DNA from 4 places in the Pseudomonas sp. AK181 genome. Region 3 is predicted to be linked to each of the others. Evidence: predicted binding sites of a transcription regulator. Region 3 holds the regulator's gene; each other region holds the start of a gene.
What was found. Region 3 encodes sigma-54, which starts transcription at its own class of promoters, with help from an activator protein. Its sites were predicted from a motif close to ANTGGCATNNANNTTGCTNT; they were not measured.
Positions count from the first base shown of each region.

Region 1 (7,948 bases), 2.9 Mb from region 3:
CAACGGCACGCATTTGACGCTCAGGAATAACAACAATAGAAAAGGCAGTCAGCCATGTTCAAACAATCGAAAGTACGTCAGGCGGGACTTATTCTGTTCGCCACCACCCTGATTCTGATCTTGCCCAATTTACCCAAGGTTATTGGGTGACGATTGCGCTCCCACCTGCCGTGAACGCACCGCACCAGGCCAGCAGCTTTTGGCAGCACCTGCCAGGACATTGCGCTTAGCGCGCCTGTTGCAGGGGCTGTCTTTTTACCTGTCGTTTTCCGTTATCGTGTGCGCCCTTACTCTCTTGCAACGGGCCTGTGCCTTGAAACCGATCCTCGCCCTTTTTGCCCTGCTGTTGAGCCTGCCTGCGGCGGCGGCCCCCTTGACCATCGAGCTGGACCACAGCCAAAAGACCTGGCAGACCGCCGAGTTGCTCAAGCACCCCGACGCTCAGACGGTGCAGATCGTCGATGATGTGTCCTACAAGCGCACTATGACCTATCGCGCGGTGCCCCTCGCGGTGCTCTTACCGGGCCTTAAACCTGCGAACCACCTGCAAGCCGTTGCCCTTGATGGTTTTGCCGCCGAACTTGCCGCCGCGCCGTTGCTGGAAAAAAACGGCGCCCGCGCCTGGCTGGCCGTGGAAGACCCGGCCCATCCATGGCCACCGCTGGCACAGGGCAAGCCCAGCGCCGGGCCGTTCTATTTGGTCTGGACCCACCCTGAAGCCGGGCATATCAGCCCCGAACAGTGGCCGTTCCAGGTCTCCAGGTTCAAACAGTTGCAGACGGTTGGCGAGCGTTTCCCGGCATTATTGCCCGACCCGAAGCTGGCGGCGAACGACCCGATCAACCAGGGCTTTGCGTTGTTCCAGAAGAACTGCCTGGCGTGCCATCGCCTCAATGGCGGCGGTGATGCCCAGATGGGTCCGGACCTGAATGTGCCCTACAACCCCACCGAGTATTTCAGCGGCGATTTCCTCAAGCGTTACATCCGCGACCCGCAGAGCCTGAGGCATTGGCCACAGGCGAAGATGCCGGCGTTTACAGCCAGTGTATTGCCAGACAATGAGTTGGATTTGCTGGTGGGATATCTGCGGCACATGGCAGGCCGCAAGTTGTAGGAGCGAGCTTGCTCGCGAAAAACCTCAGAGCACCGTTGAGTATCAGGCTCCCCGCGTAATCGTTAACGTTTTTCGCGAGCAAGCTCGCTCCTACAGTTTGATCGTTCCCACGCTCTGCGTGGGAACGCCTCTTGTGATGCTCTGCGTCACGCTTTGGGACGCAGAGCGTCCTGGGCTGCATTCCCACGCAGAGCGTGGGAACGATCATTGCTGCGGCGCCACGAATACCTTGGCATGCATCTGCTCATGCCCACCGCCACGGCGCATGCCGCGTACCGGGCAGGCGTCGAGGTAGTCCAGGCCCACGGCCAGCTTCAAGTGCCGCTCCGGCCGCGCCAGTTGGTTGGTCACGTCAAAGCTGTACCAGGCGTCATCCAGCCAGGCTTCGGCCCAGGCATGGCTGGCCAGGTGCGTGCTGTCTTCGGTGTACAGATACCCCGACACATACCGCGCGGGGATCCCCAGGCTGCGTGCGCAGGCCAGGAACGCATGGGTGTGGTCCTGGCACACCCCAGCGGCACCTGCAAAGGCCTGGGCGGCGCAGGTATCGACGTCGGTCGCGCCAGGCGTGTAGACCATGGCGTGGTTAAGCGCCTGCATCAGGTCGATAAGCGCGGTGCGGTCGCGACGCTGATGGCAGTGTTGTTCGGCAAACCCGCGCAGGGCGTCGTCGGGCTCGGTGAGGCGCGTGGCGCGCAGGAACGGGAAGGCAGACTGGCTTTCGTGTTCGGCCTCGCGCAATTCATCGATCTCCACCACGCCCCGGGCGCCAATGATGATGGCGTCATGGGGCTCGTCCAGGGTGAGCACATGCAAGATATTACCGAAGGGGTCCACCTGGGCCCGCACCGGGCGTGGCAGGTCGAGTTGCCAGCTCAGCACGTGCTGGCGCTCGCTGTCATGGGGTGTCAGGCGCAGGTACTGGATGCTGGCGCGCACCTGGTCTTCGTAGTGGTAGGTGGTGTCGTGGCTGATGGAGAGTCTCATGCCGCCTCCAGGTAGGAACTGTAGATGGCGTCGCCCAACTGGCGGACCAAGGGGATAAAGTCGGTCAGCCAGGCATGCAGGCCTTCCTCGAGGATTTCGTCGATGGCGGTAAAGCGCAGGCGCGCATCCATCTCGGCGGCCAGGCGCTGGGCCGGGCGGCCGTTGATACCAGGCAGGCTGGCGAGGATCTGGTCGATCTCTTCGCTGCAAGCGCGCAGCGAACGCGGCACATCCGCGCGTAACAGCAGCAGCTCGGCCACTTGCCGAGCCCCCGGTGCATCGCGATAAATCTCGGTGTACGCCTCGAATGACGACAGGGCGCGCAGCAACGCACTCCATTGGTAATACGCGTGGGCCGTGCCATCGCTGACCGCCTCAGCCTGTTCGCCGGCCATTTCGTAGCGGGCATCGAGCAGGCGCAGGGTGTTATCGGCGCGCTCAATGAAGGTGCCAAGGCGAATAAAGCGGAAGGCATCGTTGCGCATGATGGTGCCGTAAGTGGCCCCACGGAACAGGTGGGAACGCTCCTTGACCCACTCACAAAACCGGCTCATGCCGTAGTGGCTCAGCCCCTGCTGGGCGATATCGCGAATGTCCAGCCAGGTGGCGTTGATGTTTTCCCACATGTCGGCGGTGATTCGCCCACGTACCGCATGGGCGCTGGCCCGCGCCGCGCCCAGGCAGCTGTAGATGCTCGCCGGGTTGGCCGCGTCCAGGGCAAAAAAGTGCAGCAAGCGTTCAGCGTGCAATGGGCCATGACGCGCGTGGTAATCCTCCAGGGTGCCGGTGATCAACAGCGGCATGGCCAATTCGTGCAGGCCATCGCCGCGCCCGTCCTGGGGCATCAGCGACAGCGAATAGCTGACATCGAGCATGCGCGCGAGGTTTTCGGCGCGTTCCAGGTAGCGCGACATCCAATACAAATCCGAGGCAGTTCTACTCAACATCGCATCAGTCCTCGACCACCCAGGTGTCTTTGGTTCCGCCGCCCTGGGACGAGTTGACCACCAGCGAGCCTTCGCGCAACGCCACGCGGGTCAGGCCACCCGGTACCACGCGGGTGTCCTTGCCGGACAACACGAAGGGGCGCAGGTCGATATGGCGCGGGGCGATGCCGTTTTCGACAAAGGTCGGGCACGTGGATAAACACAGGGTCGGCTGCGCGATATAGGCGTGTGGCTTGGCCTTGATACGCGCCCGGAACGCTTCGATTTCTGCGGTTGTAGACGCCGGCCCAACCAACATGCCGTAGCCACCGGAGCCTTGGGTTTCCTTGACCACCAAGTCGGGCAGGTTGGCCAGTACGTGGGACAACTCGTCAGGCTTACGGCATTGAAAAGTCGGAACGTTCTGCAGGATCGGCTCTTCGTCGAGGTAGAAGCGGATCATCTCGGTAACGAAAGGGTAAACCGATTTGTCGTCCGCAACCCCGGTTCCAATGGCGTTGGCCAGCACCACATTGCCGCAACGGTAAGCGGCAAGCAGGCCGGGTACACCGAGCATGGAGTCCGGGTTGAAAGCCAGCGGGTCAAGGAACGCATCATCGAGGCGACGGTAGATCACATCGACAGCCTTGGGCCCGTCGGTGGTGCGCATGAATACACGGTCATCGCGCACGAACAAATCTGCGCCTTCCACCAACTCCACGCCCATTTCCCGAGCCAGGAAGGCATGTTCGAAGAACGCGCTGTTGAAACGCCCGGGCGTCAGTACCACCACACTGGGGTTATCCAGAGGGCTGGCGCTTTTGAGGGTATCGAGCAGCAGGTTGGGGTAATGGTCGATGGGTGCGATGCGCTGGGCCGCGAACAGTTCGGGGAACAGCCGCATCATCATCTTGCGGTCTTCGAGCATGTAGCTGACACCGCTGGGCGTGCGCAGGTTGTCTTCGAGCACGTAGTACGTGCCGTCGCCATCGCGTACGAGGTCGACCCCGGAGATGTGCGAATAAATATCGCGGTGCAAATCCAGGCCCTGCATTGCCAATTGATATTGCTCGTTGGCCAGTACCTGTTCGGCAGGGATGATGCCGGCCTTGATGATGCGTTGGTCGTGGTACAGGTCGGCGAGGAACAGGTTCAGCGCCTTGACCCGCTGGATACAGCCGCGCTCGACAATCCGCCATTCACTCGCCGGAATGCTGCGGGGGATGGTGTCAAAGGGGATCAGGCGCTCGGTGCCTTGTTCGTCCCCGTAGAGGGTGAAGGTGATGCCGGCGCGGTGGAACAGCAAATCGGCTTCACGCCGGCGCTGGGCCAGCAGTTCGGCAGGGGTGTCGGCCAGCCAACGGGCGAACTCGCGGTAATGGGGGCGAACCTGCCCTGCCCCATCGTACATTTCATCGTAATAAGTGCGGATCATGCCGTACTCCTTGTCACCCGGACGCAAGAACCTTCGCAAGGCCCGTGCCAGCGGCATAAACACTTAATAATCAACCAGTTGAATAATCCCAGCGGAAGCACCGCACCGTCCTGGTGCGCGCAATTGCCTGGGTCAAGCCGTGCGCTTCATTGCAATGCGGTCTTTGGCTATCAACAGCATAGTCAGAGTTGATTTCACTGCGCGGCTGGCACTGCGGATAATCACCTCCATCGGCTGAACAGGAGATGTCCTACAGCTAAACCTTTTGTGCAAGCGATATGGTGTTACTTCGTGTACTGATCTACCTCCTCGAACTTCCCTTTCCGCCACCCTATTTGGGTGGCTTTTTTTTGCGCGTAAAACGGCGGTTCACGTTGCACCGGCGCCCCAAACAAAATCGGCCGACCCAAAGGTCAGCCGATACGCTGTGTTGCTCATAAATACCAACTACATGGGTAACCCACGCACCTCCTGCTTGACGCCCCATCCCTCGATAATGCCACCCAGGGGCTCGACCACTGCCTCAAAGTCTTGCTCGAAATCTCCTATGCCGTCGTAGGTTGCGAACATGATTTTGCTCAGTTCCAGGTACCAGGCGCCATCGTCGCGCGCGCTGACCTGGGCATTGAGGGACTCCCCACGAAATCGACCCGCAGCCCTGCGCGCCCGTTCCTCATCCGGGAAAATGGCGTAGAACTCGATGGGGTGAAAACGCGAGAAATCAAAGCCGCCTTCTTTCATGCGGCGCAGTACGTTGGTGCTGATGTCTTCTTGATAGGCTGTGCTCATGAAACGTCCTCCTCAAACCGATGGATAGACTTTCCGTGCTTCCTGAAGCCCCGCGCCCTGCTGGCGCGGGCACCACGGCATAACAACACCGCAGGAAAACAAGCATGTAGCTGACAAGACCAGACCTTAGCGATTCATTCGCTGATCTCGATTGCAGAGTAGCGCGAAGCTATCACCTCCACCAGAGGTGCTTGAAGGGTCTATAGAAAATGTTCAGGCCGCGGGTTCGACCTTGAGGTCCTTAATACCATTCTGATCATGCAGGCTCTTGACCGTGGGATCGGGGACACGGTCAGCAAGATCGTTAAGGTCCAGCTTTTCCAACACCGGCGACACACGCACGCGCACCATTTGTGCGGCTTCTTCCAGCGTCGGCTCATGCTCGCAGTCAAATTGCTCGACTTTCGGCTCGCCGCGGTCGTTGATGAAAGAAACATTCCACTTCGGCATCGGTGCCTCCTCGATAAAACCCATAGGTGGGCTTACTTGTATCTGGACCGTGAGGGCTCGCCAAACGTTCCGCTCAAGTCCGGAGGCACCGGATCAACTGCACTTATTTTTCAGCGTGTTCTTTCAAGGCTTTCAAGGTGTTGAACGGGGCGTCCACCACGAACTTGTTGGCCAACCACGAAGGTACACTGCCGCCTGGCTCGGTGTGTACCTGGTAGGTGACTTCGGTCTGGTTATCGCCCTTTGGCACCAGTTTCCAGAAACCCTCCACCTGGGCGACCCGCACGTAGCCTTTTTCTTCAGGCTTGTAGGTCGGCACACCTTCCAGTTTGCGCGTGACGGTACCGTCTGCGGCTTTGGTGGTGGTGACGTGGATGTACGAGTCGCGGTCCGTCACGGGGAACGGCGCCTTGAACTGGGTATAGGTCCAGGCCTCGTCGCCTTTCTTGTCGACGAGTTTCTGGGACTTGCACTCATGGATCCATGCGCAAGCACCGGCCACATCTTCCTGCAGCGCCTGGACCTTGGCCAAAGGCGCCTTGATCACCGTCACACCGCGATACGCCTTGTACTTGGAACCGGCAATCTCGCTCAGGGACACCTTGATACCGTCTTCGTCCTTGGCGACTTGCCAATCCTCAGCCTGGGCAGTGGCCGCAAACAACAGCGTAAAACCGCACAGCACAGCCACTCGTTTCAGCGAACCCATCGTTGTATTCCTTATTGTTGAAGTTCCGATAGTAAAGCCCATCAAGCCGCCGTCATCTGCTCCCACCAGCCGATCAGGCGGATGGCATCGGCCTGGTCGTTGCCACAGACGTCGATATCCGCCTTGAAATCACTGCACACGGCGGGCCGCTGCGGTTGACCAAACAACTGGCACAGTTGTTCCGCCGACAGGTGCACGCAGCGAACGCCTGCGGGTTTGCCCAGAGGCATTCCGGGTAGTGGTGAACTGATGGAGGGGGCAATGCAGCAGGCGCCACAGCCTTCACGGCATTTCATGACCAGCAGGTCCTCGACGACTCAATAGGGATGGCCGGGCTAGAGTACGCCCTTAAACAGCCGTTTTAAAATGGCCCAACAGAGGTTTTTCGCACAAAACAAAAGTGACCGACCAGTCTGCGACAGATGGTCAGCCGCCTGGGTCACCTGGGCTTAGAAAGTTTATTGCTTGAATTCGAAATCCAGCGCAGCACCTTCAACATCACGGCGTTCTTCGTTACGCAGTTGCAGCTTCATCTCATTGCTGAGCAAGCGACCGTTGATCTGGAACGCGCTGTTGTCGGTGGGCTTTTCCCCAAACATTGGCGGCAACAAAGGCACGCTCTTGGGCTTGGGCATGGTGCCGATGGGTTGCAAGTGCCTCACCATGTCCGAAGGCAGGGACAGGTCCAACTGTGCCGGTGGCAGTTTGGTCTGGGCGACTTCACGGGCCGACTTGGACTTGCTCGCCACGGGTGCACGCTTTTTGGTCGAGGCAGCTTTCTTTTGTGCGGCGGGGGCTTTTTTCGCAGGCGCAGGCTGCTTGGCTGAGGTCTTTTGCTCGGCACTGACGGCGGGCTTGCCATCAGCCACCGGCGCTGCAGCCAGCACGCTGCCGACGTTGCACAGGCTCAGCAGGCCAATCATCCATGTAACGCGAAAAATAGAAGTCATATCGCCAACAGCATTAACGGCAGAAGGCCATATGCTCGCTCGTTGTGCGCGGCATGACAAGGGCACAGATCAGTCTTGTCCCCTTTGATCACCTCAAAAGCCCGCTGCGGCCTCTTGGCATAGCTGTGTGGCAAGCATTCCCAGGGTCATCAACGCCCGCTCTGCCTCGCGATTCCACGGCGTGCCGCAGTTGAGGCGAATACAGTGGTTGAACTGTTCGGTATTACTGAAGATCAGCCCTGGCGCAATGCTGATGCCTTGTTGCAGGGCACGCACATGCAGCTCCTGGGTATTGACCCGCCCCGGCAAACTGACCCACAAGATAAAGCCGCCGGTCGGACGGGTCATCTGGGTGCCTTCGGGAAAATACTGCTGCACCGCCAATTGGAAGGCGCTGAGGTTCTTGCGGTATTCCTGGCGGATATAGCGCAGGTGACGGTCGTAGCCACCGTTTTCCAGATAGGCCGCGACGCCCATTTGCGTGACGCTGCAAGCAGAATGCGTGCTGAACATCTGCAGGCGCTGGATTTCCTGCTGGTATTTGCCGGCAATCATCCAGCCAATGCGTACGCCCGGCGACAAGGTCTT
Region 1 is NZ_CP146348.1:4,661,342-4,669,289, forward strand. It holds gene V8689_RS21250 (c-type cytochrome) at 314-1,114, shown strand; partial or broken gene V8689_RS21255 (outer membrane lipoprotein carrier protein LolA) at 1,098-1,196, opposite strand; gene V8689_RS21260 (transglutaminase family protein) at 1,319-2,101, opposite strand; gene V8689_RS21265 (alpha-E domain-containing protein) at 2,098-3,048, opposite strand; gene V8689_RS21270 (circularly permuted type 2 ATP-grasp protein) at 3,053-4,462, opposite strand; gene V8689_RS21275 (ribonuclease E inhibitor RraB) at 4,910-5,251, opposite strand; gene V8689_RS21280 (hypothetical protein) at 5,465-5,725, opposite strand; gene V8689_RS21285 (START domain-containing protein) at 5,805-6,410, opposite strand; gene V8689_RS21290 (YkgJ family cysteine cluster protein) at 6,452-6,706, opposite strand; gene V8689_RS21295 (hypothetical protein) at 6,869-7,360, opposite strand; gene V8689_RS21300 (PLP-dependent aminotransferase family protein) at 7,454-7,948, opposite strand, start outside.
Region 1: a site for sigma-54 is predicted at 4,495-4,514, ahead of V8689_RS21270 (circularly permuted type 2 ATP-grasp protein). Genes of this name have one in related genera too.

Region 2 (7,948 bases), 3.2 Mb from region 3:
ATTTCGAACAGGTCAAAGCCCTGCGCGAGCGCCATGAAGAAACCTGGCGCATCGTCGAAGACGCTTCGTTGCAGCCCGGTGGTTGCCGTGTCGAAACCGAGCACAGCCGCATCGATGCAACGGTGGAAACCCGCATCAGCCAGATCATGGCCAAGTTGTTCGATCAACTGCATGAACAAGCCCTGCACCCCGCCGAGCCGGACCTGAGCGTTGACCTGGACGCCACCGATGCGCCTTGATCGCACCAGCTTCGCCAAGCGCCTGGGCAGCTACGCCGAGGCCACCGAGTTGCCCGGCCAGCCGATCCTCGAAGGGCGCCTGTTGCGCATGGTCGGCCTGACCCTCGAAGCCGAGGGCCTGCGCGCCGCCATGGGCAGCCGCTGCCTGGTGATCAACGATGACAGCTACCACCCGGTGCAGGTCGAAGCTGAGGTGATGGGCTTTTCGGGCAGCAAAATCTTCCTGATGCCGGTGGGCAGCCTCGCCGGCATTGCCCCCGGCGCCCGCGTGGTGCCATTGGCCGACACTGGCCGCCTGCCTATGGGCATGAGCATGCTGGGCCGCGTACTCGACGGTGCCGGCCGTGCGCTGGACGGCAAGGGCGGCATGAAAGCCGAAGACTGGGTGCCGATGGACGGCCCCACCATCAACCCACTCAAGCGCAACCCGATCAGCGTGCCGCTGGACGTGGGCATTCGCAGCATCAACGGTTTATTGACGGTCGGTCGCGGCCAGCGCCTGGGCCTGTTCGCCGGTACCGGCGTGGGTAAGTCGGTGTTGCTGGGCATGATGACGCGCTTTACCGAGGCCGACATCATCGTGGTGGGGCTGATCGGCGAGCGGGGCCGCGAAGTGAAGGAGTTCATCGAGCACAGCCTCGGTGAGGAAGGGCTCAAGCGTTCCGTTGTCGTCGCTTCTCCGGCAGACGATGCACCGCTGATGCGCTTGCGTGCGGCGATGTACTGCACGCGCATCGCCGAATATTTTCGCGACAAGGGCAAGAACGTCCTGTTGCTGATGGACTCGCTCACGCGTTTCGCCCAGGCCCAGCGCGAGATCGCCCTGGCCATCGGTGAACCGCCCGCGACCAAGGGTTACCCGCCATCGGTGTTCGCCAAGTTGCCCAAGCTGGTGGAACGTGCCGGTAATGCCGAAGCCGGCGGTGGCTCGATCACCGCGTTCTACACCGTGTTGTCCGAAGGCGACGACCAACAGGACCCGATTGCCGACTCGGCGCGGGGCGTGCTCGACGGCCACATCGTGCTGTCGCGGCGTTTGGCCGAAGAGGGGCATTACCCGGCCATCGATATCGAAGCGTCCATCAGCCGGGTGATGCCGGCGGTGGTCACGCCGGAGCATATGGCCCGTGCGCAGCAGTTCAAGCAGCTGTGGTCGCGCTACCAGCAAAGCCGTGACCTGATCAGCGTCGGCGCCTATGTGGCCGGTGGCGACCGCGACACCGACCTGGCCATCGCCTTGCAGCCGCAACTGGTGACCTACCTGCGCCAGGGCCTCAACGACAAGATCACCATGGGCGAAAGCCAGTCGCACTTGCAGTCCATCTTCGCCCCGGCGCCGGGCGGCTAAGCCATGGCCAACAGTCGCGCCGCACGCCTGGCCCCAGTGGTGGACATGGCCGAAAAGGCCGAGAAAGCCGCCGTGCAGCGCCTGGGTTACTTCCAGGGCCAGGTGCGCTTGGCCCAAAGCAAGCTGGGCGACCTGGAGCGTTTTCGTGGTGAGTATCAGCAACAGTGGATCGAGCGCGGCAGCCAGGGTGTGTCCGGCCAGTGGCTGATGGGGTACCAGGGCTTTCTCAACCAGCTTGAAACCGCCGTCGGCCAACAACGCCAGAGCCTGGCCTGGCACGAGGCCAACCTCGACAAAGCCCGCGAAGCCTGGCAGGCGGCGTTTGCCCGTGTCGAGGGGTTGCGCAAACTGGTGCAGCGCTACATCGACGAAGCGCGAGCCATCGAAGACAAGCGCGAGCAAAAACTGCTCGATGAACTCTCCCAGCGCCTTCCCCGCCCAGAACAGTTCTAAGTGTGGGAGCTGGCTTGCCTGCGATGGGCATAGGTATCTACACGACTCTGTAGCGCTCAACGGTAACCACGATGCGAAGCGAGCCGCTCTTGATCTTGATCTGCTTTTGATCTTGATCTCAGGCGCCCCGTTAAACCACGCTGGCCGAACGCAGGCTTGAATTCGTGGGTAACCCGGCAGGACGCCGGGTTAGCCGCCCCGCGCCATGGATGGCGCGTGGCGGCGGCCCACGGATTCAAGCCTGTGTTCGGGCACACCGAGCCTAGGCGAGGTGCCGAGTGGTGGGGCAAGAGCGCTTTGCTTACTTTCGCGCTTTTCGAAAGTGAGCCGCCGTCAGGGCGGAACCCTAAGTGGCCGTTACCTAAATAACGGATATGTACCCGGTCCAACTGTGTTGACTGTTAGGCCGTCTTCGCAGGCAAGCCAGCTCCCACAATTGGATCGTGGGGGTGTCAGGTAGATAGGCGTCGGCTATCCGGTCGTCACGGGAGCAAGCTCCCTCGCCACAGGATCAGCGTCGTACCGAAGTTGATTGCGGTGCATCAGTCACTTATAGGCCGGCAGACCCACCGCTATCGCAGGCAAGCCAGCTCCCACAGTTGATCCACCGTGTTGCTCAGATGCTGTTCAGCTGCTACACCTTGTGTCTAGTGCAATGACAAGGAAGCAGTCACATGTCAGTCGAGTCAGAAGTATCCCTGGATGGGAAGAAGTTGACGATCGCAATCAGGGGCCGGTTCGATTTCGGCAGCCACCAGGCGTTTCGGGATGCGTACGAGCGTTTCTACAAGGTCCCCGAGATCTATATCGTCGATCTCAAGGAGGCCACCTACATGGACAGTTCAGCCCTCGGCATGCTGCTGTTGCTACGTGATCATGCTGGCGGTGATGGTGCCGAAGTCAGTGTGATCAACAGCAGCACCGACGTGCGCAAGATCCTCGCCATCTCCAACTTCGACAAGCTGTTCGACATCAGTTGAGCGCCCTGGCCCCGGTCCTGGAGGCGCTGACCATCCTGATCGCCGAAGACAGCGCCGCCGACCGCCTGTTGCTGGCGAGCATCATCCGTCGCCAAGGCCATCAGGTGCTGACGGTGAGCAATGGCGCCGAAGCGATTGAGGTGTTTGCCCGCGAGCGCCCGCAACTGGTGTTGATGGACGCGCTGATGCCGGTGATGGATGGCTTTGAAGCCGCGCGGCAGATCAAGCAACTGGCGGGCGAGGCGCTGGTGCCGATCATCTTCCTCACCTCGCTGCGCGAAAGCGAAGCCCTGGCCCAGTGCCTGGACGCCGGCGGCGATGACTTTTTGCCCAAGCCCTATAACCCCCTGATCCTGGCGGCGAAGATCAACGCCATGGACCGCCTGCGCCGCCTGCAGGCCACGGTTTTGCAACAGCGTGACCTGATCGCCAAACACCACGAACACCTGATGCATGAACAGCGGGCGGCCAAGGCGGTGTTCGATAAGGTCGCCCATTCCGGTTGTATCAACGCCGCGCCAAATATTCGCTACCTGCAATCGCCTTATGCGCTGTTCAACGGCGACTTGTTGCTGGCGGCCTACACGCCATCCGGCGATATGCACGTGCTGCTCGGGGATTTCACTGGCCATGGCCTGCCGGCCGCCATCGGTGCCATGCCCCTGGCCGAAGTGTTCTACGGCATGACCGCCAAGGGCTACGGCCTCACGCAGACCCTGCGGGAGATGAACGCCAAGCTCAAGCGCATCCTGCCGGTGGACATGTTCTGCTGCGCCACCTTGCTGTGCCTGAGCGCCCAGCGGCGGGCGGTGGAGGTGTGGAACGGCGGCATGCCCGAAGGCTATGTGCATGAAGTCGCCACCGGCAGGCGCACGCCGTTGATGTCGCGGCACCTGCCCCTGGGGGTGTTGTCGGCAGAGGCGTTCGATGACAGCACCGAGGTCTGGCCCATGGCGTTGGGCGACCGGGTATTTTTGCTCTCCGACGGCGTGCTGGACACTGCTGACGCCAATGATCAACTGTTCGGCGCCGAGCGCTTGCAGCAGGTGTTCGCCGCCAACCGCGAGCCCGACCGCCTGTTCGAGGACATCGAGCAGGCCCTGGCGGCCTTTCGCGGCCAGGCGCGCGATGACGTTAGCATGGTCGAGATCACTTTGCAGGCGGGCCAGCCCTTGCGGGCGGCCGAACCGATGTATGCCGACAGCGGCCAGTCGTGCCCACTGGATTGGTCGGTGAGTTTCGAATTTCGCGCCCAGACCCTTAGAACCTACAACCCGCTGCCGTACCTGCTGCAACTGCTGTTGGAGATCCACGGCCTGCGTGAGCAGAGCGGGGCGCTTTACAGCGTGATGGCCGAGTTGTATTCGAACGCGCTGGAACATGGCGTGCTGGGCCTGGACTCACGGCTCAAGCGCGATGCCCAGGGGTTTGCGCAGTATTATCACCAGCGCCATGAGCGGCTGGCACAGTTGGACAGCGGTTACGTGCGCGTGCATGTGCAGGTGGTACCCACCGACAAGGGCGGCAAACTGACCTTGCGCCTCGAAGACAGCGGGCAGGGTTTTGATGTAGAGCAGGAGCTGGCACGCCCCGTGGACATCGACCGTCTGTCTGGTCGGGGTCTTAGCCTGGTGCGTCAACTGAGCAGCGCTGTAGGCTGGTCCGATGGCGGGCGCTGCGTCTGCGTGGAGTTTTGTTGGGAGGCTCTGGCATAATCCGCCGATTCTTGATCAAGGAGCGAGCAAGTGGCTGAGATTCATTTGGACCCCGAGGTGTTGTCGGACTTGCAGGAAGTGATGGAGAGCGAGTACCCGACGTTGCTCGACACCTTTATCGAGGACTCGCAAGAGCGCGTCGCAGCACTGCGCAAGGCTGGGGGCGACGCCAAAACGTTGGGACGGATTGCCCACAGTTTCAAAGGCAGCAGCGGCAATCTAGGGGCGGTGCGTTTGGCCCAATTGTGTGAGCTGCTGGAGGCCGAGGCCGTCGAGGCGGCCTCGGATCTAGGCGCGCTGGTTGATCAGATTGATCATGAGTTCGCGCTGGTCAAGCCACTGTATAAATGTAGGAGCGAGCTTGCTCGCGAAAAACGTCAACGATAACGCGTGCTTCCTGGATGAATGCGGCGCCTGTGAGTTTTTCGCGAGCAGGCTCGCTCCTACATTGAATCGGATATGTCCAGGCATTTTGTAAACCTGGCCCGACTCTTGCTCTACCTCCACAGACTGCATCCCCGACCCCATGCAGTGGAGACCTTTACTTATGCCAGTCGCCCCCAATTCGCTCCTTCAGGCTGCCACCGCGGCCAAGCCTCAAGCGCCGGCCGCCACGCCTGCGGTAGCGCCTGCGGCCCCGCGGGAAAAGGGCCCTGGCTTCGCTCAAGTGTTTGCCAAGCAAGCTGCCAAGCCGCAGGCCAAGAGCGACGACGCGCCAGCCAAACCCGTGCGCGACAAAGCGGCTGACGCCAGCGATAAACCTGCCGCCAGCGCGCCAGCGGTTGCCGATAGCGGCAATCCCTTGCCTGCCAAGCCGGCCAAGAGCGACGACAGCGCAGACAGTGAAGGCGAGCCACCGGCCGACCCGTCCCTGGCGCAGCAACCAGTGGCCGACCCGGCGCTGGTCGCAGCCGTGACGCCGGTGGCGGTCCCTGTGCCCGCACAAGCGCCTGCCGTCGTTGCCGAAGATGACCAGGCCCTGCCCCTCATCGCGGTGACCGAGGAGCCCAAGCAGCCGGCCTTCGATCCCGAAGCCGACCCGCTGGATTCGATGCCGGCCGTGCGCCTGGCGATGGAGCAGGGCGGTCACGTCTCGGCCAGCAGCCAGGCGCCGCAGAAAGCCGCGCCCACCACCCAGGACCAACCGACCGCCGCGCAGAACTTTGCCGCTGGCCTGGCCAATATGGTTGACCAGCAAGCGACCAAGGACAGCACCGACGAAGGCGGCGACAAGGCCTTCGGCGCGCTGATCGATGACGGCCTCAAGGACCTCAAGAGCGCCAGCAGCGACACCCGTGTGGATGACTTCGCCAACCGCCTGGCCGCGCTGACCCAGGCGGCCACGCCGAAAACCGCGAATGCCTTGCCGCCCGTCACCAATGCGCCCCTGGCCATGCACCAGAGCGGCTGGACCGAAGAAGTGGTCAACCGCGTGATGTACCTGTCCAGCGCCAACCTCAAGTCGGCCGAGATCCAGTTGCAGCCCGCTGAGCTGGGGCGTTTGGATATCAAGGTCAACATGACGGCGGACCAGCAAGCCCAGGTCAACTTCATGAGCGGCCATGCGGTGGTGCGTGAAGCGCTGGAGAGCCAGTCTGGCCGTTTGCGAGAGATGTTTGCCCAGCAGGGCATGGGGCAGGTGGATGTGAATGTCTCCGACCAATCACGGGGGCAGGACCAGCAGCAACAGCAGGGCCAGGCGCGGGGCGTCGGTAGCAGCGGCAGGCGTGCTGACAGCGGCGACGCCGGTGGCCCTGTGGATGTGGCCGAAGTAGCGACGCCCGTGAGTCAGAGCGTGATCGGCTCCAGCGCGGTCGACTACTACGCCTGACCTCCTGTCCAAACCCGGTCAGTGTGGGAGCTGGCTTGCCTGCGATGACGGTGTATCAGTGACACAGATGTGCACTGACCCACCGTCATCGCAGGCAAGCCAGCTCCCACATTTGATTTAGGTTGTCTTCGCCTCAGCCAACTCTGGCATAACACTTGCTCTTGCCTTGCCATAGATCTACGAATCCCCGAATAGTGACGGATTATTGGCATGGCGAAGAGCGACGACGCAGCAACTCCCCCCGCAGGCAAAGGCAAGCTCAAGCTGATCCTGTTGATTGTGCTGGGCCTGCTCCTGGCCATCGGCGCCTCGGTGGGCGGCACCTGGTACATCATGCACAGCAGTGCGAGCAAACCGGCGCCCGTTGCCGAAACCGCCACTAACGTCAAGCAACCGGCAATCTTCGAGCAGATGCTTCCGGCCTTTGTCGCCAACTACAACCAGAATGGTCGTCAACGCTACCTGCAGGTGAGCATCACCTTGCTGGCGCGCAACCAGGCGGACCTCGATGCCCTCAAGGTGCATATGCCGGTGATCCGTAACAACCTGGTGATGCTGTTCTCCGGGCAGAGCTTCGACAGCCTGGCCACCCCGGTCGGCCAGGAAATGCTGCGCCAGAAGGTCACTGCCAGCGTGCAGGAGGTGGCCCAGAAAGAACTCGGCAAAGTCGTGGTCGAGCAGGCGCTCTTCACTAACTTCGTATTGCAGTAGGATCACGACATGGCCGTGCAAGACCTGCTGTCCCAGGATGAAATCGACGCGCTGTTGCATGGCGTGGACGATGGTCTGGTACAGACCGAAATGGCTGCCGAACCCGGCAGCGTCAAAAGTTATGACCTGACCAGCCAGGATCGCATCGTGCGGGGACGCATGCCGACCCTGGAGATGATCAACGAACGTTTTGCCCGCTACACCCGCATCAGCATGTTCAACATGCTGCGCCGCTCGGCGGACGTGGCCGTGGGCGGTGTGCAGGTGATGAAGTTCGGTGAATACGTACACTCGCTGTACGTGCCCACCAGCCTCAACCTGGTCAAGATCAAGCCGTTGCGCGGCACTGCGCTGTTCATCCTCGACGCCAAACTGGTGTTCAAGCTGGTGGACAATTTCTTCGGTGGCGACGGCCGTCACGCCAAGATCGAAGGGCGTGAATTCACCCCCACCGAACTGCGCGTGGTGCGCATGGTGCTGGAGCAGGCCTTCATCGACTTGAAGGAAGCCTGGCAGGCGATCATGGAAGTCAATTTCGAGTACATCAACTCGGAAGTGAACCCGGCCATGGCCAACATCGTCGGCCCCAGCGAAGCCATTGTGGTGTCGACCTTCCACATCGAACTCGATGGCGGTGGCGGCGACCTGCACGTGACCATGCCGTATTCGAT
Region 2 is NZ_CP146348.1:4,366,668-4,374,615, reverse strand. It holds gene fliH (flagellar assembly protein FliH) at 1-239, shown strand, start outside; gene fliI (flagellar protein export ATPase FliI) at 229-1,587, shown strand; gene fliJ (flagellar export protein FliJ) at 1,591-2,040, shown strand; gene V8689_RS19930 (STAS domain-containing protein) at 2,715-3,020, shown strand; gene V8689_RS19925 (fused response regulator/phosphatase) at 3,017-4,735, shown strand; gene V8689_RS19920 (Hpt domain-containing protein) at 4,766-5,122, shown strand; gene V8689_RS19915 (flagellar hook-length control protein FliK) at 5,283-6,566, shown strand; gene fliL (flagellar basal body-associated protein FliL) at 6,777-7,277, shown strand; gene fliM (flagellar motor switch protein FliM) at 7,287-7,948, shown strand, end outside.
Region 2: a site for sigma-54 is predicted at 5,215-5,234, ahead of V8689_RS19915 (flagellar hook-length control protein FliK). Genes of this name have one in related genera too.

Region 3 (7,948 bases):
CCATCCTGGTCACCGCACTTAACCCGATCATCGGTTATCAGAAGGCCGCTGAAATCGCCAAGAAGGCGTATCAGCAAGGCCGCCCGGTGATCGATGTCGCCCTCGAACACACCGACCTGCCTCGCAGCCAACTGGAAGTCCTGCTGGACCCGGAAAAGCTCACGGCCGGCGGCGTGTAATCAACGACTCTGCTTTGGAGGCTCACCATGGAGCACTGGAAACGCACGATCGAACGGGCCAATCGCTGCTTTATGGCAGGTGAGCTGGTTGACGCTCGCGAGGCCTATCTGCAAGCCCTGGCCCTGGCCCAAGTGTTATTCGAACGCTGGGCGGATGCTGACGAAGCAGTGGCGGCTTGCGTCATTTCCCATCACAACCTGGCGGACCTGCACTTGCGGCTGAACCAGCCTGAGGAAAGCGCGGAATACCTCTGCGCTATCCACCAGCGCCTGCTGCAGACCATGCAGGACCCGCGCCTCAGCCCGTCATTGCGCGAGGCCGCGTTGCGCCAGAGCAGCAAGACCTACGTCGAGCTGCTGAATTTTATCAGCGATCACGGCGAATACCCGCGCACTCATCGGCTGCTGGGCAGTGCTGCGACGCCAACGTCCACGCCTCAATATGGAGCACATTGATATGACCTATACCTTGCCGGCCTTGCCTTACGCCTACGACGCCCTCGAGCCGCATATCGACGCGCAAACCATGGAAATTCACTACACCAAACACCACCAGACCTACATCAATAACCTCAATGCCGCGGTCGAGGGCACTGAGTTCGCCGGCTGGCCGGTGGAGAAGCTGGTCTCCAGCGTCCAAACATTGCCGGAGAAATTACGCGCCGCCGTGGTCAACCAAGGAGGCGGGCATGCGAACCACTCGTTGTTCTGGGCGGTCATGTCACCGACAGGGGGCGGCAAACCCGAGGGTGCGCTGGGCAAGGCCATCGACGAGCAACTTGGCGGCTTCGACAGCTTCAAGGAAGCCTTTACCAAGGCGGCGTTGACGCGTTTCGGCAGCGGTTGGGCTTGGCTGAGCGTTACGCCCCAGAAAACGCTGGTGGTGGAAAGCAGCGGCAACCAGGACAGCCCGCTGATGAGCGGCAATACGCCCATCCTTGGTCTGGACGTCTGGGAACACGCTTACTACCTGCAATATCAAAACCGACGACCCGAGTACATCAATGCATTTTATAGCGTCATCAACTGGCCGGAAGTTGCCGCGCGCTATCAGGCGGCCCTGGCCTGACACTCACTCCATAACAAGATCTAAGGCCGACTATGGGCACTCAAACACTGGCGATCGGTAGCGTACGAATGTTTCGTTATGCGTTTGGCACGCTGCTGCTATTGGCAGGTACTGCGTTATTGGTGGCCCATGGGCTGGCCTGGTTGAACCTGGAACCGCGCATCCTGCGTGCTTTGCAGGGCGGGGCGATCTGCGCGCTCGGCACGGCGCTGGGCGCGGTGCCGGTGTTGGTGATTCGGCGCATGCCGATGGCGCTGAGCGATACCCTACTGGGCTTTGGGGCCGGTGTGATGCTGGCGGCTACCGCTTTTTCCCTGGTCGTGCCGGGTATCGCGGCTGCTGAAAGCCTGGGGCTGTCGCCCTGGGGCGCCGGTGGCCTGATCAGCTTCGGCATCATGCTCGGAGCGTTCGGCCTGTACCTTGTGGACCGTAAGGTCTCTGGCGCCAGCCCGGAAATGCTGGTGGGTACACCGGATAAACCGGTGATTCCGCCGCGTATTTGGCTATTCGTGTTTGCCATCATTGCGCACAACATCCCTGAAGGCATGGCTGTGGGCGTGTCTGCTGGCGGAGGCATGGCGGATGCCGACAGCCTTGCCATGGGCATTGCCTTGCAGGATGTACCTGAAGGACTGGTGATTGCGTTGGTATTGGCTGGGGCGGGAATGTCGCGGCTCAAGGCCTTCTTGATTGGCGCTGCATCAGGCTTGGTTGAACCGGTATTTGCGGTGCTCTGCGCATGGCTGGTAAGCCTTGCCGAAGTGTTGTTGCCGCTGGGTCTGGCGCTGGCCGCTGGGGCAATGTTGCTGGTGGTGACTCATGAAGTCATCCCCGAGTCGCGCCGCAATGGCCATGACAAACTCGCCAGCCTCGGGCTGTGTATCGGGTTTTGCCTGATGATGGTGATGGATACAGCGTTGGGCTGAGAATGGTTCCCTGTAGGAGCGAGCTTGCTCGCGAAGAACGCAAGAGCACTGCGTTAAACCAGGATGCCCGCGTTATCGTTGACGTTTTTCGCGAGCAAGCTCGCTCCTACAGTAGGAGTTATTCGCCTTCGTCGAAGTAGTTATTGATCAGCGCGACCAGTGCGTCCATAGCCTCCTGCTCTTGCTCGCCTTCGGTGCTCAGGTGGATCTTGGTGCCTTTGCCGGCCGCCAACATCATCATCGCCATGATGCTTTTGCCATCGACCATGGACTCTGGCGTGCGCCCTGCACGGATCTGGCAGGGGAACTGCCCGGCCACTCCAACGAATTTAGCCGACGCCCGGGCGTGCAGGCCCAGCTTGTTGATGATTTCAATTTCCCGAGCCGGCATCGCAGTGGTGTTCCTTTCAGCTAAGGTCGCGGTGGCGAACCTGGACGTTCTTGAGGGTTTGTTGCAGCACCTGGCCCAGCCGTTCAGTCAAATAAACCGAGCGGTGGTGGCCGCCAGTGCAGCCAATGGCAATGGTGACATAGGCCCGATTGCTGGCGGCAAAGCGCGGCAACCATTTGAGCAGGTAGCTGGAGATGTCCTGGAACATCTCTTCCACATCCGGTTGTGCAGCCAGGTAGTCGACCACAGGCTGGTCCAACCCCGACTGATCGCGTAATTCCGGCTTCCAGTAAGGGTTGGGCAGGCAGCGCACGTCGAACACCAAGTCGGCATCGACCGGCATGCCACGCTTGAAGCCAAACGACTCGACTAGAAACGCCGTCCCCGGCTCAGGCTGGTTCAGCAGGCGCAGCTTGATCGCATCGCGCAACTGATACAGGTTCAGGTTGGTGGTGTTGATCTTCAGGTCGGCCAGGTCAATGATCGGCCCCAGCAGTTTGGTCTCGTCCTCGATGGCTTCGGCCAGAGAGCGGTTGGCACTGCTGAGGGGGTGACGTCGACGGGTTTCGGAGAAACGCTTGAGCAGGGTTTCTTCGTCGGCATCCAGGTACAGCACGTCGCAATGAATGTGCTTGGCGCGCACTTCTTCCAGCAGTTCCGGGAACCGCGAAAGGTGGCTGGGCAGGTTGCGCGCATCAATCGAGACAGCCACCAGTGGCTGTGCCAATTCGGTATGGATCAATGCACGTTCCGCCAGCTCTGGCAGCAGGCCGGCCGGCAGGTTATCGATGCAATAGAAGCCGTTGTCCTCAAGCACATTGAGGGCGGTGCTCTTACCCGAGCCGGAGCGACCGCTGACGATGATCAAACGCATGATTACTGCCCGTTTTGTTCATCCAGGACAACTTGGTACAACGCCTCATTGGTGGGGGCGCTGCGCAGTTTGTCGCGTACATCCTTGCGGTCAAGCATGCTGGCGATCTGCCGGAGCAGTTCCAGGTGCGCATCGGTGGCGGCTTGCGGGACCAGCAGAACGAACAGCAGGTCAACCGGGGCACCGTCGATGGCGTCGAAGTCGATGGGTTTTTCCAAGTGCAGCAGGGCGCTGACCGGGGTATCGCAGCCTTCGAGGCGGCAGTGAGGAATGGCGATTCCATTACCAAAACCGGTCGAGCCGAGTTTTTCACGAGCAATCAGAGCTTCGAAAACATCTTGCATCTCCAGCTCAGGCACTTGGCTGCTGATCAGGTTGGCAATTTGTTCGAGGGCGCGCTTTTTACTGCCGCCCGGCACGTTCACGAGGGAACGGCCGGGGGTCAGGATGGTTTCAAGTCGGATCATGGGGGGAGAGTTAACGACCTGTACCTTGCATCAGGTGCAGATTCTTTTCCTTATGCTTTATGAGTTGGCGGTCGAGCTTGTCGTAGAGCGAGTCGATTGCCGCGTACATGTCTTCATGTTCCGCATTGGCGACGAGCTTGGCATTCGGTACGTGCAGGGTGGCCTCGATTTTCTGCTTGAGCTTATCGACCTCCATGATGACCTGCACGTTGGTGATCTTGTCAAAATGCCCCGCAAGCTTGTTCAGCTTGCTCTCGGTGTATTCACGCAGGGGCTTGGTGACTTCCAGCTGGTGTCCACTGATGTTGACTTGCATACAGCTTCTCCTTCGTTGCCAGTGCATAAAGCGGTGGGCAGGAATACCCACCACTGGAACGCTGTGGCCCGCCCGTCACATCAACCGCTTACGCTCGCTGGAAGGCGCGATCCCAAGGGACTCGCGGTACTTGGCGACGGTTCGACGGGCGACCTGAATGCCTTGTGCCTCCAGTAAACCAGCGATCTTGCTGTCACTCAACGGCTTTTTCTGATTTTCCGCGGCAACCAGTTTTTTGATGATCGCGCGGATCGCCGTGGACGAGCATTCGCCGCCTTCGGAGGTGCTGACGTGGCTGGAGAAAAAGTATTTCAGCTCATAAATACCCCGTGGGGTATGCATGAATTTCTGCGTGGTGACCCGGGAAATCGTCGATTCATGCATGCCAACGGCTTCGGCGATGTCGTGCAGCACCAGAGGCTTCATGGCCTCGTCGCCGTATTCCAGGAAACCGCGCTGGTGTTCGACGATCTGGGTCGCGACTTTCATCAGGGTTTCGTTGCGGCTTTGCAGGCTCTTGATGAACCACCGCGCTTCCTGCAACTGGTTGCGCATGAAGGTGTTGTCGGCGCTGGTGTCAGCGCGGCGCACAAAACCTGCGTACTGCGGGTTGACCCGCAGGCGCGGTACCGACTCCTGGTTCAGCTCCACCAGCCAGCGTTCGTTGTCCTTGCGCACGATGACGTCGGGGACCACGTATTCGGCTTCGCTGGATTCGATCTGCGAGCCCGGACGCGGGTTGAGGCTTTGCACCAGCTCGATGACCTGGCGCAAGTCATCTTCCTTGAGCTTCATGCGGCGCATCAGTTGGCTGTAGTCGCGACTGCCCAACAGGTCGATGTAGTCACTGACCAGGCGTTGCGCTTCGGTGAGCCATGGCGTCTTGGCGGGCAGTTGGCGCAGTTGCAGCAACAGGCACTCGCTGAGCGTGCGGGCACCGATGCCGGCGGGCTCGAATTGCTGGATGCGGTGCAGGACGGCTTCGATTTCGTCCAGTTCGATGTCCAGTTCCGGGTCGAAGGCCTCGAGGATCTCATCGAGGGTTTCGTCCAGGTAGCCCTGGTTGTTGATGCAGTCGATCAGGGTGACCGCGATCAGGCGATCGGTATCGGACATCGGCGCCAGGTTCAGTTGCCACAACAAGTGGCTCTGCAGGCTCTCGCCCACCGACGTACGGGTGGTGAAGTCCCACTCGTCATCATCGTTGCTCGGCAGGCTGCTGGCGCTGGTCTGGTAGACGTCTTCCCACGCGGTGTCCACGGGAAGCTCGTTGGGAATGCGTTCGTTCCAGTCGCCTTCTTCCAGGTTGTCCACCGTCGGGGCGGTTTCCTGATAGGAAGGTTCCTGCACGTCGGGGTTGGGTTTTTGCTCGATGTTGTCGGCCAGCGGATCTGCGTTGTCGAAGTCGTCGCCTTCTTCCTGGCGTTCGAGCATCGGATTGGACTCCAGGGCCTCCTGGATTTCCTGTTGCAGGTCCAGGGTCGACAATTGGAGCAGGCGGATGGCCTGTTGCAGCTGCGGTGTCATCGTCAGCTGCTGGCCCATTCTCAGGACTAGCGATGGTTTCATGGCAGGGGCTTAACACCTTATTCGCCGGCGCAATGCGCCATCCACGACAGGGCGCGTGAGCGCCAAACATAAGCAAATTATATGCCTGATCTCGGGGCCTTTGCCTAGAGCGCGGTAACAATAAAAAAACCGAGGTTTCTATTGACTCCCGCGCGCTCCAGGGAAAAGCGCGATACCCCTGTGTTTACAGGCGGAACTCGTGACCCAGGTACACTTCCTTCACCAGCTCGTTAGCCAGAATCGTCTCGGCATCGCCTTCGGCAATCAGCTGACCATCGTTGACGATATAAGCGGTTTCGCAGATATCGAGGGTCTCGCGCACGTTGTGGTCGGTGATCAGCACCCCAATGCCCTTGGCCTTGAGGTGATGGATGATCTGCTTGATGTCACCCACCGAAATCGGGTCGACACCGGCGAAGGGTTCATCCAGCAGGATGAATTTCGGCGCGGTTGCCAGGGCGCGAGCGATTTCCACGCGGCGACGCTCACCACCGGACAAGCTCATGCCGAGGTTGTCGCGAATATGGTTGATGTGGAATTCCTGCAACAGGCTTTCCAGCTCCTGGCGGCGGCCATCGCGATCGAGTTCCTTGCGGGTCTCGAGGATCGCCATGATGTTGTCGGCTACCGACAGTTTGCGGAAGATCGACGCTTCCTGGGGAAGATAGCCGATACCTGCCCGTGCACGACCGTGCATGGGTTGGTGGCTGACGTCCAGGTCGTCGATCAATACGCGACCCTGGTCTGCCTGGACCAGCCCGACGATCATATAGAAGCAGGTGGTTTTGCCGGCGCCGTTAGGGCCGAGCAAACCGACGATCTGGCCGCTGTCGATCGACAGGCTGACATCGCGTACCACCTGGCGGCTTTTATAGGCTTTGGCCAGGTGCTGGGCTTTCAGGGTTGCCATTACTCGGCCTTCTTCTTCGGCTGGATAACCATGTCGATGCGTGGGCGCGGTGCGGTGACCTTGTTGCCGTTGGCGCGACCGGCGTTGGCGATCTGCTTGACGGTGTCATAGGTGATTTTTTCACCTTCGGTCGAGTTGCCGTCGGGGCTAAGTACCTTGGCCTGGTCGATCAGTACGATACGATTCTGCTGGGCGTGATACTGGATGGTCTTACCGTAGCCCTTCATCGGGCCGGTGTCGGTGGCGGACTGCTTCTGCTCGAAATAAGCCAGGTTGCCCACCGATGTCACCACGTCAATGTCGCCTGCCTGGGTGCGCGTCAGGGTCACCGTGTTGCCGGTGATCTTCATCGAGCCCTGGGTGATGATCACGCCGCCGGTATAGGTGGCGACACCTTTCTTGTCATCGAGCTGTGCATCGTCAGCCGAAATATGGATCGGTTGCTGGCTATCGTTCGGCAGAGCCCAGGCGCTCACGCTTCCCAGTGCTGCGCCCAGACCGAGCAAAATAGGGAGGGTTTTAACGAGCCTCATACTGTCCTCTTACGTTCGATAGCAGGTGTATCCTGCTTTCTTTCAAATACGCTTTCATTCCCTTGCCAGTCGATACACCGCCAGCGCCGTCGATTCTAACGTCTTGCTCGGTCTGCGCATATTGCTTCTGTGGGAATACGGTCATGCGACTGCTGGTAATGATGGTGTCACGGTTCTGCGCGTCTGTACGTGCGACGCGAACCGAGTCGATCAGTTCAACTTCGGTGCCGTCCGAGTTCACTTCGCCACGCTTGCTGGTCACGTGCCAGGGAAATTCGGTGCCGCGATACAGGTTCAGGTCCGGATTGGTCAGCAGGCTGACGTCGGCTACCTTCAAGTGCTCGACCTTGTCCGACGTCAATTCATACTGCACCTTGCCGTCGGGCAGGTACTGAATGCTGTAGGCATTGGTGGCGTAATAGTCGATTAGGCCTTCGTCAACCTGCGCAACAGGCTTGTCGAGAAAGCGCTCCGGGCTGATATTCCAGTAGCCCACCGCCAGGAGCAGCGCGGCGATGACCCCGAATAACAGGAAGTTGCGAATCTTTTTGCTCAGCATATAACGCTCTATAGGTAGGCGGCGTGGGCCGCTTCAAGACTGCCCTGGGCACGCAGGATCAACTCGCAGAACTCGCGGGCGGCACCTTCGCCGCCACGGGCGGTGGTGATGCCATGGGCGTGTTCGCGCACAAACGTTGCGGCATTCGCGACGGC
Region 3 is NZ_CP146348.1:993,410-1,001,357, forward strand. It holds gene V8689_RS04760 (class II fumarate hydratase) at 1-179, shown strand, start outside; gene V8689_RS04765 (hypothetical protein) at 207-635, shown strand; gene V8689_RS04770 (superoxide dismutase) at 637-1,248, shown strand; gene V8689_RS04775 (ZIP family metal transporter) at 1,281-2,174, shown strand; gene V8689_RS04780 (HPr family phosphocarrier protein) at 2,293-2,565, opposite strand; gene rapZ (RNase adapter RapZ) at 2,582-3,439, opposite strand; gene ptsN (PTS IIA-like nitrogen regulatory protein PtsN) at 3,442-3,906, opposite strand; gene hpf (ribosome hibernation-promoting factor, HPF/YfiA family) at 3,917-4,222, opposite strand; gene V8689_RS04800 (RNA polymerase factor sigma-54) at 4,298-5,791, opposite strand; gene lptB (LPS export ABC transporter ATP-binding protein) at 5,976-6,701, opposite strand; gene lptA (lipopolysaccharide transport periplasmic protein LptA) at 6,701-7,234, opposite strand; gene lptC (LPS export ABC transporter periplasmic protein LptC) at 7,221-7,793, opposite strand; gene V8689_RS04820 (KdsC family phosphatase) at 7,802-7,948, opposite strand, start outside.

Region 4 (7,948 bases), 790 kb from region 3:
GGCAACCCCCATGCAGTGCTGCGGGTCACCGACATCAATAACGCCCCCGTGCACGAACTGGGGCCGAAGATCGAACATCACCCGCGCTTTCCGGCACGGGCTAATGTGGGCTTTTTGCAGGTGATCGACCGTAACCGTGCGCAATTGCGCGTATGGGAACGCGGCGTCGGCGAAACCCAGGCTTGCGGCACCGGCGCTTGCGCCGCTGCCGTGGCCGCGATCAGCCAGGGGTGGATGGATTCGCCGCTGTTGATCGACCTGCCCGGTGGACGTTTATCCATCGAATGGGCAGGCCCTGGCCACCCGGTGATGATGACCGGGCCGGCCACGCGTGTATACGAAGGACAGGTCCGTCTATGAGTGAGCCAAGCTAATGACCGATAAGCCTCAAGTACCCGCACACGCAACCCCGAGTGACAGCCTGGAGGCCGCTGCTGTTGCGGCGTACCTTGAGGCTAATCCGGACTTCTTCGTCGAGCACGAAGAACTGCTGCCAGCCCTGCGCATCCCCCACCAACGCGGCGATACCGTGTCGCTGGTGGAGCGGCAGATGAAGATCCTGCGCGAGCGCAATATTGAAATGCGCCACCGGCTCTCTCATCTGATGGACGTGGCCCGCGACAACGACCGCTTGTTCGACAAGACCCGGCGCCTGATTCTGACCCTGATGGATGCCACCAGCCTGGAAGAAACGGTGATCGCCGTGGAAGACAGCCTGCGTGAGGATTTCCAGGTGCCCTTCGTCAGCCTGATCCTGTTCAGCGACAACCCGATGCCGGTGGGTCGCTGGGTCACAGGTGGCGAGGCGCAGACGGCCATCGGCGGCCTGTTGTCCGAAGGCAAGACTGTCAGCGGCACCTTGCGCGAGCATGAACTGGACTTCCTGTTTGGCGCCGAACAGCGCAAGCAGATCGGCTCTACGGCCGTCATCGCCCTCAGCCATCAAGGCTTGCACGGGGTACTGGCCATCGCCAGCCGCGACCCGGCGCACTACAAAAGCTCGGTGGGCACGCTGTTCCTCACCTATATCGCCGAAGTGCTGGGCCGCGTCCTGCCACGCCACACCACCACCCTGCGCGCGGTGCGCTGATCATGGAGCGGCAACTGGACGCTTACTGCGCTCACCTGCGCAATGAGCGCCAGGTGTCGCCCCATACGCTGGAAGCCTACCGGCGGGACTTGAACAAGGTCCTGGCCTATTGCGAAAAACAGCACGTCAGCAGTTGGAAGGCCCTGGATATCCAGGCCCTGCGCAGCCTGATCGCCCGGTTGCACCAGCAGGGCCAATCCTCCCGCAGCCTGTCTCGCCTGCTGTCGGCGGTGCGCGGCCTCTATCACTACCTCAATCGCGAAGGCCTGTGCGACCACGACCCGGCCAATGGCCTGTCGCCGCCCAAAGGCGAGCGGCGCCTGCCCAAGACCCTGGACACCGACCGCGCCCTGCAACTGCTCGACGGTGCCGTCGAGGATGATTTCCTGGCCCATCGCGACCAGGCAATCCTTGAGCTGTTCTATTCCTCGGGCCTGCGCCTGTCGGAGCTCACAGGCCTGAACCTCGATCAACTGGACCTCGCCGATGGCCTGGTGCAAGTGCTCGGCAAAGGCAGCAAGACCCGCGTACTGCCCGTGGGCAGGAAAGCCCGCGAAGCCTTGCAGCTGTGGCTGCCGCTACGCCTGCTGACCAACCCGGCAGACGATGCCGTATTTGTCAGCCAGCAAGGCCGGCGCCTGGGGCCACGGGCGATCCAGCTGCGGGTCAAGGCCGCTGGCGAGCGGGAGCTGGGGCAGAATCTGCACCCGCACATGTTGCGTCATTCCTTTGCCAGCCACCTGCTCGAATCCTCCCAGGACCTGCGCGCCGTGCAGGAGCTGCTCGGGCACTCGGATATCAAGACCACGCAAATCTACACCCACCTCGACTTCCAGCACCTTGCAACGGTGTACGACAGCGCCCATCCACGGGCCAAACGCATCAAGGGCGGCGACTCATGAGTATCAAGCTGATCACCTTCGACCTGGACGACACCCTCTGGGACAACGTACCCGTCATCATCAGCGCCGAAGCGTCGATGCGCGAATGGCTGGCAGTCCATGCGTCCAAGGTCGGCGACCTGCCCCTTGAGCATTTCGCCAGCCTGCGCCAGCAGGTGCTGCAGCGTCATCCCGAACTCAAACACCGTATCAGTCTGCTGCGTCATCGCGTGTTGATGCATGCGTTCGAGGAGGCCGGTTATCCCCAGCCTGAGGCCACACAGATGGCGGATGTCTGCTTCGAAGCGTTCATCCACGCACGCCACCAACTCACCGTATTCCCGGAAGCCGAGCCAATGCTCAAGGCGCTGCGCCAGCACTTCCTGCTCGGCGTGATCACCAATGGCAATGCCGATGTGCAGCGCGTGGGCTTGGCGGACTACTTTCACTTCGCCCTGCGCGCTGAAGATATCGGCATCGCCAAGCCGGATGCACGGCTGTTTCAGGAGGCGCTGCAACGTGGCGGTGTGGACGCCAGCGCGGCTGTGCATGTGGGCGATCATCCTGGGGACGACATTGCCGGCGCGCAGCAGGCGGGACTGCGGGCGGTGTGGTTCAACCCCACGGGCAAGGCCTGGGAGGGTGACAAGCGTCCGGATGCGCAGATTCGCAGCCTGACGGAGTTGCCGCCCTTGCTGAGTCGCTGGAGCTAACACTGACCCAAAATGTGGGAGCTGGCTTGCCTGCGATAGTGGTGGGCCAATCAACACAGGGCTCGCAGATACACCGCTATCGCAGGCAAGCCAGCTCCCACAGGGTATTGCAGCGAACGGGTAAATTGCTCCAGGCATGAAAAAGCCCGCAGCGACGGCGGGCTTTTTCTTACAAGCAGGAGGCAGACCTCAGATAGGTCGGCTGCCGTACTTGTTATCCGGCTTCTTCGGTGGATCAGCCACCACGTTGGCCTCGACTTCCTGCACTTTGCCGCCTTTAGCGAGGAACTCTTCCATCGCACGGGCCAGGGCATCGCGCTCTTTGTTCTTGGCTTCAACGCTCGGCAACTCGTCTACCGAAACAGCTGCCTTGGCTTTGCCTTTGGCTTTGGGGGCCACGTCATCGCCCACACTGTCATCGGCGTCGTCAGCAACGTCTTCGGCCGCTACTTCAAGACCTTCTTCGGTGTCGTCTTCATCACCTACTTCGAGGTCGTCTTGTTCCAGATCATCGTCGCTCATGTTCTACCTCATGACTTGCGAAAAGCAGATTAGTTATAGCCCAGCTTCACCCTCTGTCGAGGCCGCTGGAAAAAAATCAACATCCACTGAATAGCCAGTGGCTTATGCCCCATCACCGTGCAAGGTGGCGAGGACTTTACGAGCACCGCCATGATCACGGTGCTCGCCCAGATAAACACCTTGCCAGGTCCCTATCGCCAAGCGGCCGGCCTTGACCGGCAAACTCAGCTGGCAGCCCAGCAGACTGGCCTTGAAGTGCGCCGGCAGATCATCCGGACCTTCGTCGTTGTGTTCAAACCCCGTGCGGCCTTGCGGCACCAGCAGGTTGAAAAACCGTTCGAAGTCACGGCGAACCGCCGGATCGGCATTCTCGTTGACAGTCAACGAGGCCGAGGTGTGCTGCAGCCACAGATGCAACAGGCCCACACGGCACGCCTTCAATTCAGGCAAGCCGGCAAGCAACTCGTCCGTTACCAAGTGAAAGCCCCGGGGCTTGGCCCGCAGGGTAATCAGGGTCTGTTGCCACATACAGTTCTCCGCCCATCGGCGCGCATTCTAGCGCGCTCTGAGAAAAAACAAAGGGCCGAATACGCCTTCATGCCTGTAAGACATTTGCACCCTTAAAAGTGCTGTGTGGATCCCATCACAAAGTCGATAAAAAACCCATGCACCTTTAGCCACAGACAAACGCCAGGCAAAAAAATGCCCGGCAAGCCGGGCATGTTTTTTTCATGTAGTTACAAGTTGTAGCCGCGCTCGTTGTGCTGCGCCAGGTCGAGGCCAACCGCCTCTTCTTCTTCGGTGACACGCAGGCCCATGACCATGTCGAGCACCTTGAGGATGACGTAGGTCACGATCGCCGTGTAGATCACGGTGAAGCCCACGCCTTTGCACTGGATCCACACTTGGGCCGCGATGTCGGTCACGGTGCCGAAGCCGCCCAGTGCAGGAGCTGCGAACACACCGGTAAGGATCGCACCGACGATACCGCCGATACCGTGCACGCCGAAAGCGTCCAGGGAGTCGTCATAACCCAGTTTGCGCTTGAGGCTGGTCGCGCAGAAGAAGCACACCACACCGGCGACCAGGCCAATCACCAGGGCGCCCATCGGGCCCACGGTGCCGGCGGCTGGCGTTACGGCGACGAGGCCGGCGACCACGCCGGAGGCGATGCCCAACGCGCTTGGCTTGCCGTGGGTGATCCACTCGGCAAACATCCAGCCCAAGGCCGCGGCGGCGGTGGCGATCTGAGTCACCAGCATCGCCATGCCGGCGGTGCCGTTGGCCGCCGCAGCGGAACCGGCGTTGAAGCCGAACCAGCCGATCCACAGCATGGCCGCACCCACCAGGGTATAGCCCAGGTTATGCGGGGCCATCGGGGTGGTCGGGAAGCCTTTACGCTTGCCGAGCACGATGCACGCCACCAGGCCAGCCACACCCGCGTTGATGTGCACCACGGTGCCGCCAGCGAAGTCCAGCACGCCCCAGTCCCACATCAGGCCGCCGTTGCCGCTCCAGACCATATGCGCAATTGGCGCATAGACCAGGGTGAACCAGATCGCCATGAAGATCAGCATCGCGGAGAACTTCATACGCTCAGCGAAAGCACCGACGATCAGCGCCGGGGTAATGATGGCGAAGGTCATCTGGAAGGTGATGAACACGGCTTCCGGAAACAGCGCCGCCGGCCCGGTGATGCTGGCCGGGGTGACACCCGCCAGGAACGCCTTGCCCATGCCGCCGAAGAAGGAATTGAAGTTGACCACACCTTGTTCCATACCGGTGGTATCGAACGCGATGCTGTAGCCGTAGACGACCCACAGGATGCTGATCAGGCCAGTGATGGCAAAGCACTGCATCATCACCGACAGAATGTTCTTGGAGCGGACCATGCCGCCGTAGAACAGCGCCAGGCCAGGGATGGTCATGAACAGCACCAGCGCGGTGGCAGTGAGCATCCAGGCGGTGTCGCCGGAATTGAGGACTGGAGCAGCCACTTCGTCTGCCGCCATGGCCAGGCTTGGCATTACGATGGACAGCAGGGCTCCGAGCCCTGCGAATTTACGCAGAGTCATATTGTTTTCTCCTGGGGCGTTGGGGTTTGGCGGCTTAGATTGCGTCGGTATCGGTTTCGCCGGTACGGATGCGAATAGCCTGTTCCAGATTGACCACGAAGATCTTGCCGTCACCGATCTTGCCGGTGTTGGCCGCCTTGGTTATCGCCTCGATAACCCGGTCAAGATCCTTGTCGTCAATGGCGACATCGATCTTCACCTTCGGCAGGAAATCGACCACGTATTCCGCGCCGCGATACAGCTCGGTATGACCCTTCTGCCGACCGAAGCCCTTGACCTCAGTAACGGTAATGCCCTGCACGCCGATCTCGGACAGTGACTCGCGAACATCGTCCAACTTGAACGGCTTGATGATGGCAGTGACTAGCTTCATGAAAACTCTCTCCCGAATTTGGTGGACTTGCCCCAGGAAAACAAACCCGTCTCAAGTCTAAGCGCAGTGCCTGGCTTTGTAACGCATCGTCGCCTCGGCATTTGCCGTCGCGACGCCAGCGAACCACTGGTGACGAGCCCTGTACCCCGGATCCGTCGGCGCACTGCATTCGTCACAGCGACTGCATCAGTGCATGGGTCATGATCGTCTAAGCAGAAACCTTGCCAGCTCCGTAAAAACCACCGAAATCAATCCTTTGCCCGCTTGTGCCCACCTACGGGGCGCCTGCGTGGCCGCAATGCGCATCAAAACAGTGCGCAGCCGCCCGCCCCAATGCGCGAAAACCGTGCGCAACAGGGCGTAAAAATGACTATAGACGCTGCGTGATACACTGCCGGCCAACTGTTTTCCGGAATATGTCCAATGCTCGCGCCCAAAGACTTCCTCGACGCCCTGAGCGGCCACGCCTCTCGCCTGTTCAGCGGCGACACCCCGCTGCCCCGCAATGAAATCGAAAGCCAGTTCAAGGCTTTGCTGCAGAGTGGTTTCAGCAAGCTCGACCTGGTCAGCCGGGAAGAGTTTGACAGCCAGATGGTAGTGCTGGCCCGCACACGTGCGCGACTGGAGAGCCTGGAGGCGAAGGTGGCGGAACTTGAAGCACGGTTGACGCCGCCCTCTGCTGAATAAACACGGTGTGTGTGAGAGCTGGCTTGCCTGCGATGGCCATAGGTATCTACACAATTTTGGTGTGACGCTGGACCTGCGGCGAGGGAGCTTGCTCCCGTGACGACCGGATAGCCGACGCTGTTCTAACTGACGCACCGAGATCCAAATGTGGGAGCTGGCTTGCCGCGCTAAGGCAACGAACTCTTCTTTCAGGCTCATGGTGTCTCTCGTAGTCCAAGGCATGATGACTTCCCGGCGAAGTTGGTTCGCCGCAAAGTGTCCACCATGTCCCCGCACACCCGTCAACCATGTGTCCGGTCCGTACAAAAAGCGCAAAAGTAAGCAAAACGCTCTTGCCCCACCACTCGGCACCTCGCTTAGGCTCGGTGTGCCCGTAATCCGCCAGCGTGGTTTAACGGGGCGCCTAAGATCAAAAGCAGATCAAGAGCGACTCGCTTCGCATCGTGGTTACCGTTTGCTGCGACAGCCTACAAAGTTGAGTAGATACCTATGCCGCGATGGCGGTGCATCAGCGGATGATTCTTTGCTGACACACAGCCATCGCAGGCAAGCCAGCTCCCACATTTGTTTTGCATTGCCGCCCGGATACGTTCTGTAAAACCTCCCCCGCCCCGCTCCATCTCCCCTCGTCTACCCTTGAAAAAACCGCAGGAAGCGGCCCTCCCATTCAAGGAACGAGCATGTCCCTCGCCATCGTCCACAGCCGCGCCCAGGTCGGTGTAGAAGCCCCCGCCGTCACCGTCGAAGTGCATATGGCCAATGGCCTGCCGTCGCTCACCTTGGTGGGTTTGCCCGAAACCGCAGTGAAGGAAAGCAAAGACCGCGTGCGCAGTGCCATCCTCAACTCGGCGCTGCAATACCCGGCCCGCCGCATCACGCTCAACCTCGCGCCCGCCGACCTGCCCAAGGACGGCGGGCGTTTTGATCTGGCGATTGCCCTGGGCATTCTGGCGGCCAGTGTGCAGGTGCCGGCCTTGATGCTCGATGACGTGGAATGCCTTGGGGAATTGGCACTGTCCGGCGAGGTGCGCGCAGTGAAGGGCGTGTTGCCGGCCGCGCTGGCAGCGCGCAAGGCCGGGCGCACCGTGATAGTGCCGCGCGCCAATGCCGAGGAGGCGTGCCTGGCGTCGGGGTTGAAGGTGATTGCGGTGGATCACTTGCTGCAAGTGGTGGCGCACTTGAATGGGCACGTGCCGATTGAGCCCTATAGGTCCGACGGTTTGTTGTACTTGAACAAGCCTTACCCGGACCTGAGTGAAGTACAGGGCCAACTCGCGGCCAAGCGCGCATTGCTGATCGCGGCGGCGGGCGCGCATAACCTGTTGTTCAGCGGGCCACCAGGCACCGGCAAGACTTTATTGGCCAGCCGGCTGCCGGGTTTGCTGCCGCCATTGAGCGAGCAGGAAGCACTGGAAGTGGCCGCTATCCAATCCGTGGTCAGCCTGGCCCCGCTGAGTCATTGGCCTAACCGCCCGTTCCGTCAGCCACACCACTCGGCATCCGGGCCGGCGCTGGTGGGTGGCGGCTCAAAGCCACAACCGGGGGAAATCACTTTGGCCCATCACGGGGTGTTGTTCCTGGATGAGCTGCCAGAGTTCGATCGCAAG
Region 4 is NZ_CP146348.1:202,847-210,794, reverse strand. It holds gene dapF (diaminopimelate epimerase) at 1-360, shown strand, start outside; gene V8689_RS00920 (DUF484 family protein) at 374-1,090, shown strand; gene xerC (tyrosine recombinase XerC) at 1,093-1,992, shown strand; gene V8689_RS00910 (HAD family hydrolase) at 1,989-2,684, shown strand; gene sutA (transcriptional regulator SutA) at 2,874-3,206, opposite strand; gene V8689_RS00900 (secondary thiamine-phosphate synthase enzyme YjbQ) at 3,309-3,734, opposite strand; gene V8689_RS00895 (ammonium transporter) at 3,944-5,281, opposite strand; gene glnK (P-II family nitrogen regulator) at 5,316-5,654, opposite strand; gene V8689_RS00885 (accessory factor UbiK family protein) at 6,078-6,341, shown strand; partial or broken gene V8689_RS00880 (YifB family Mg chelatase-like AAA ATPase) at 7,022-7,948, shown strand, end outside.
Region 4: a site for sigma-54 is predicted at 5,864-5,883, ahead of glnK (P-II family nitrogen regulator). Genes of this name have one in related genera too.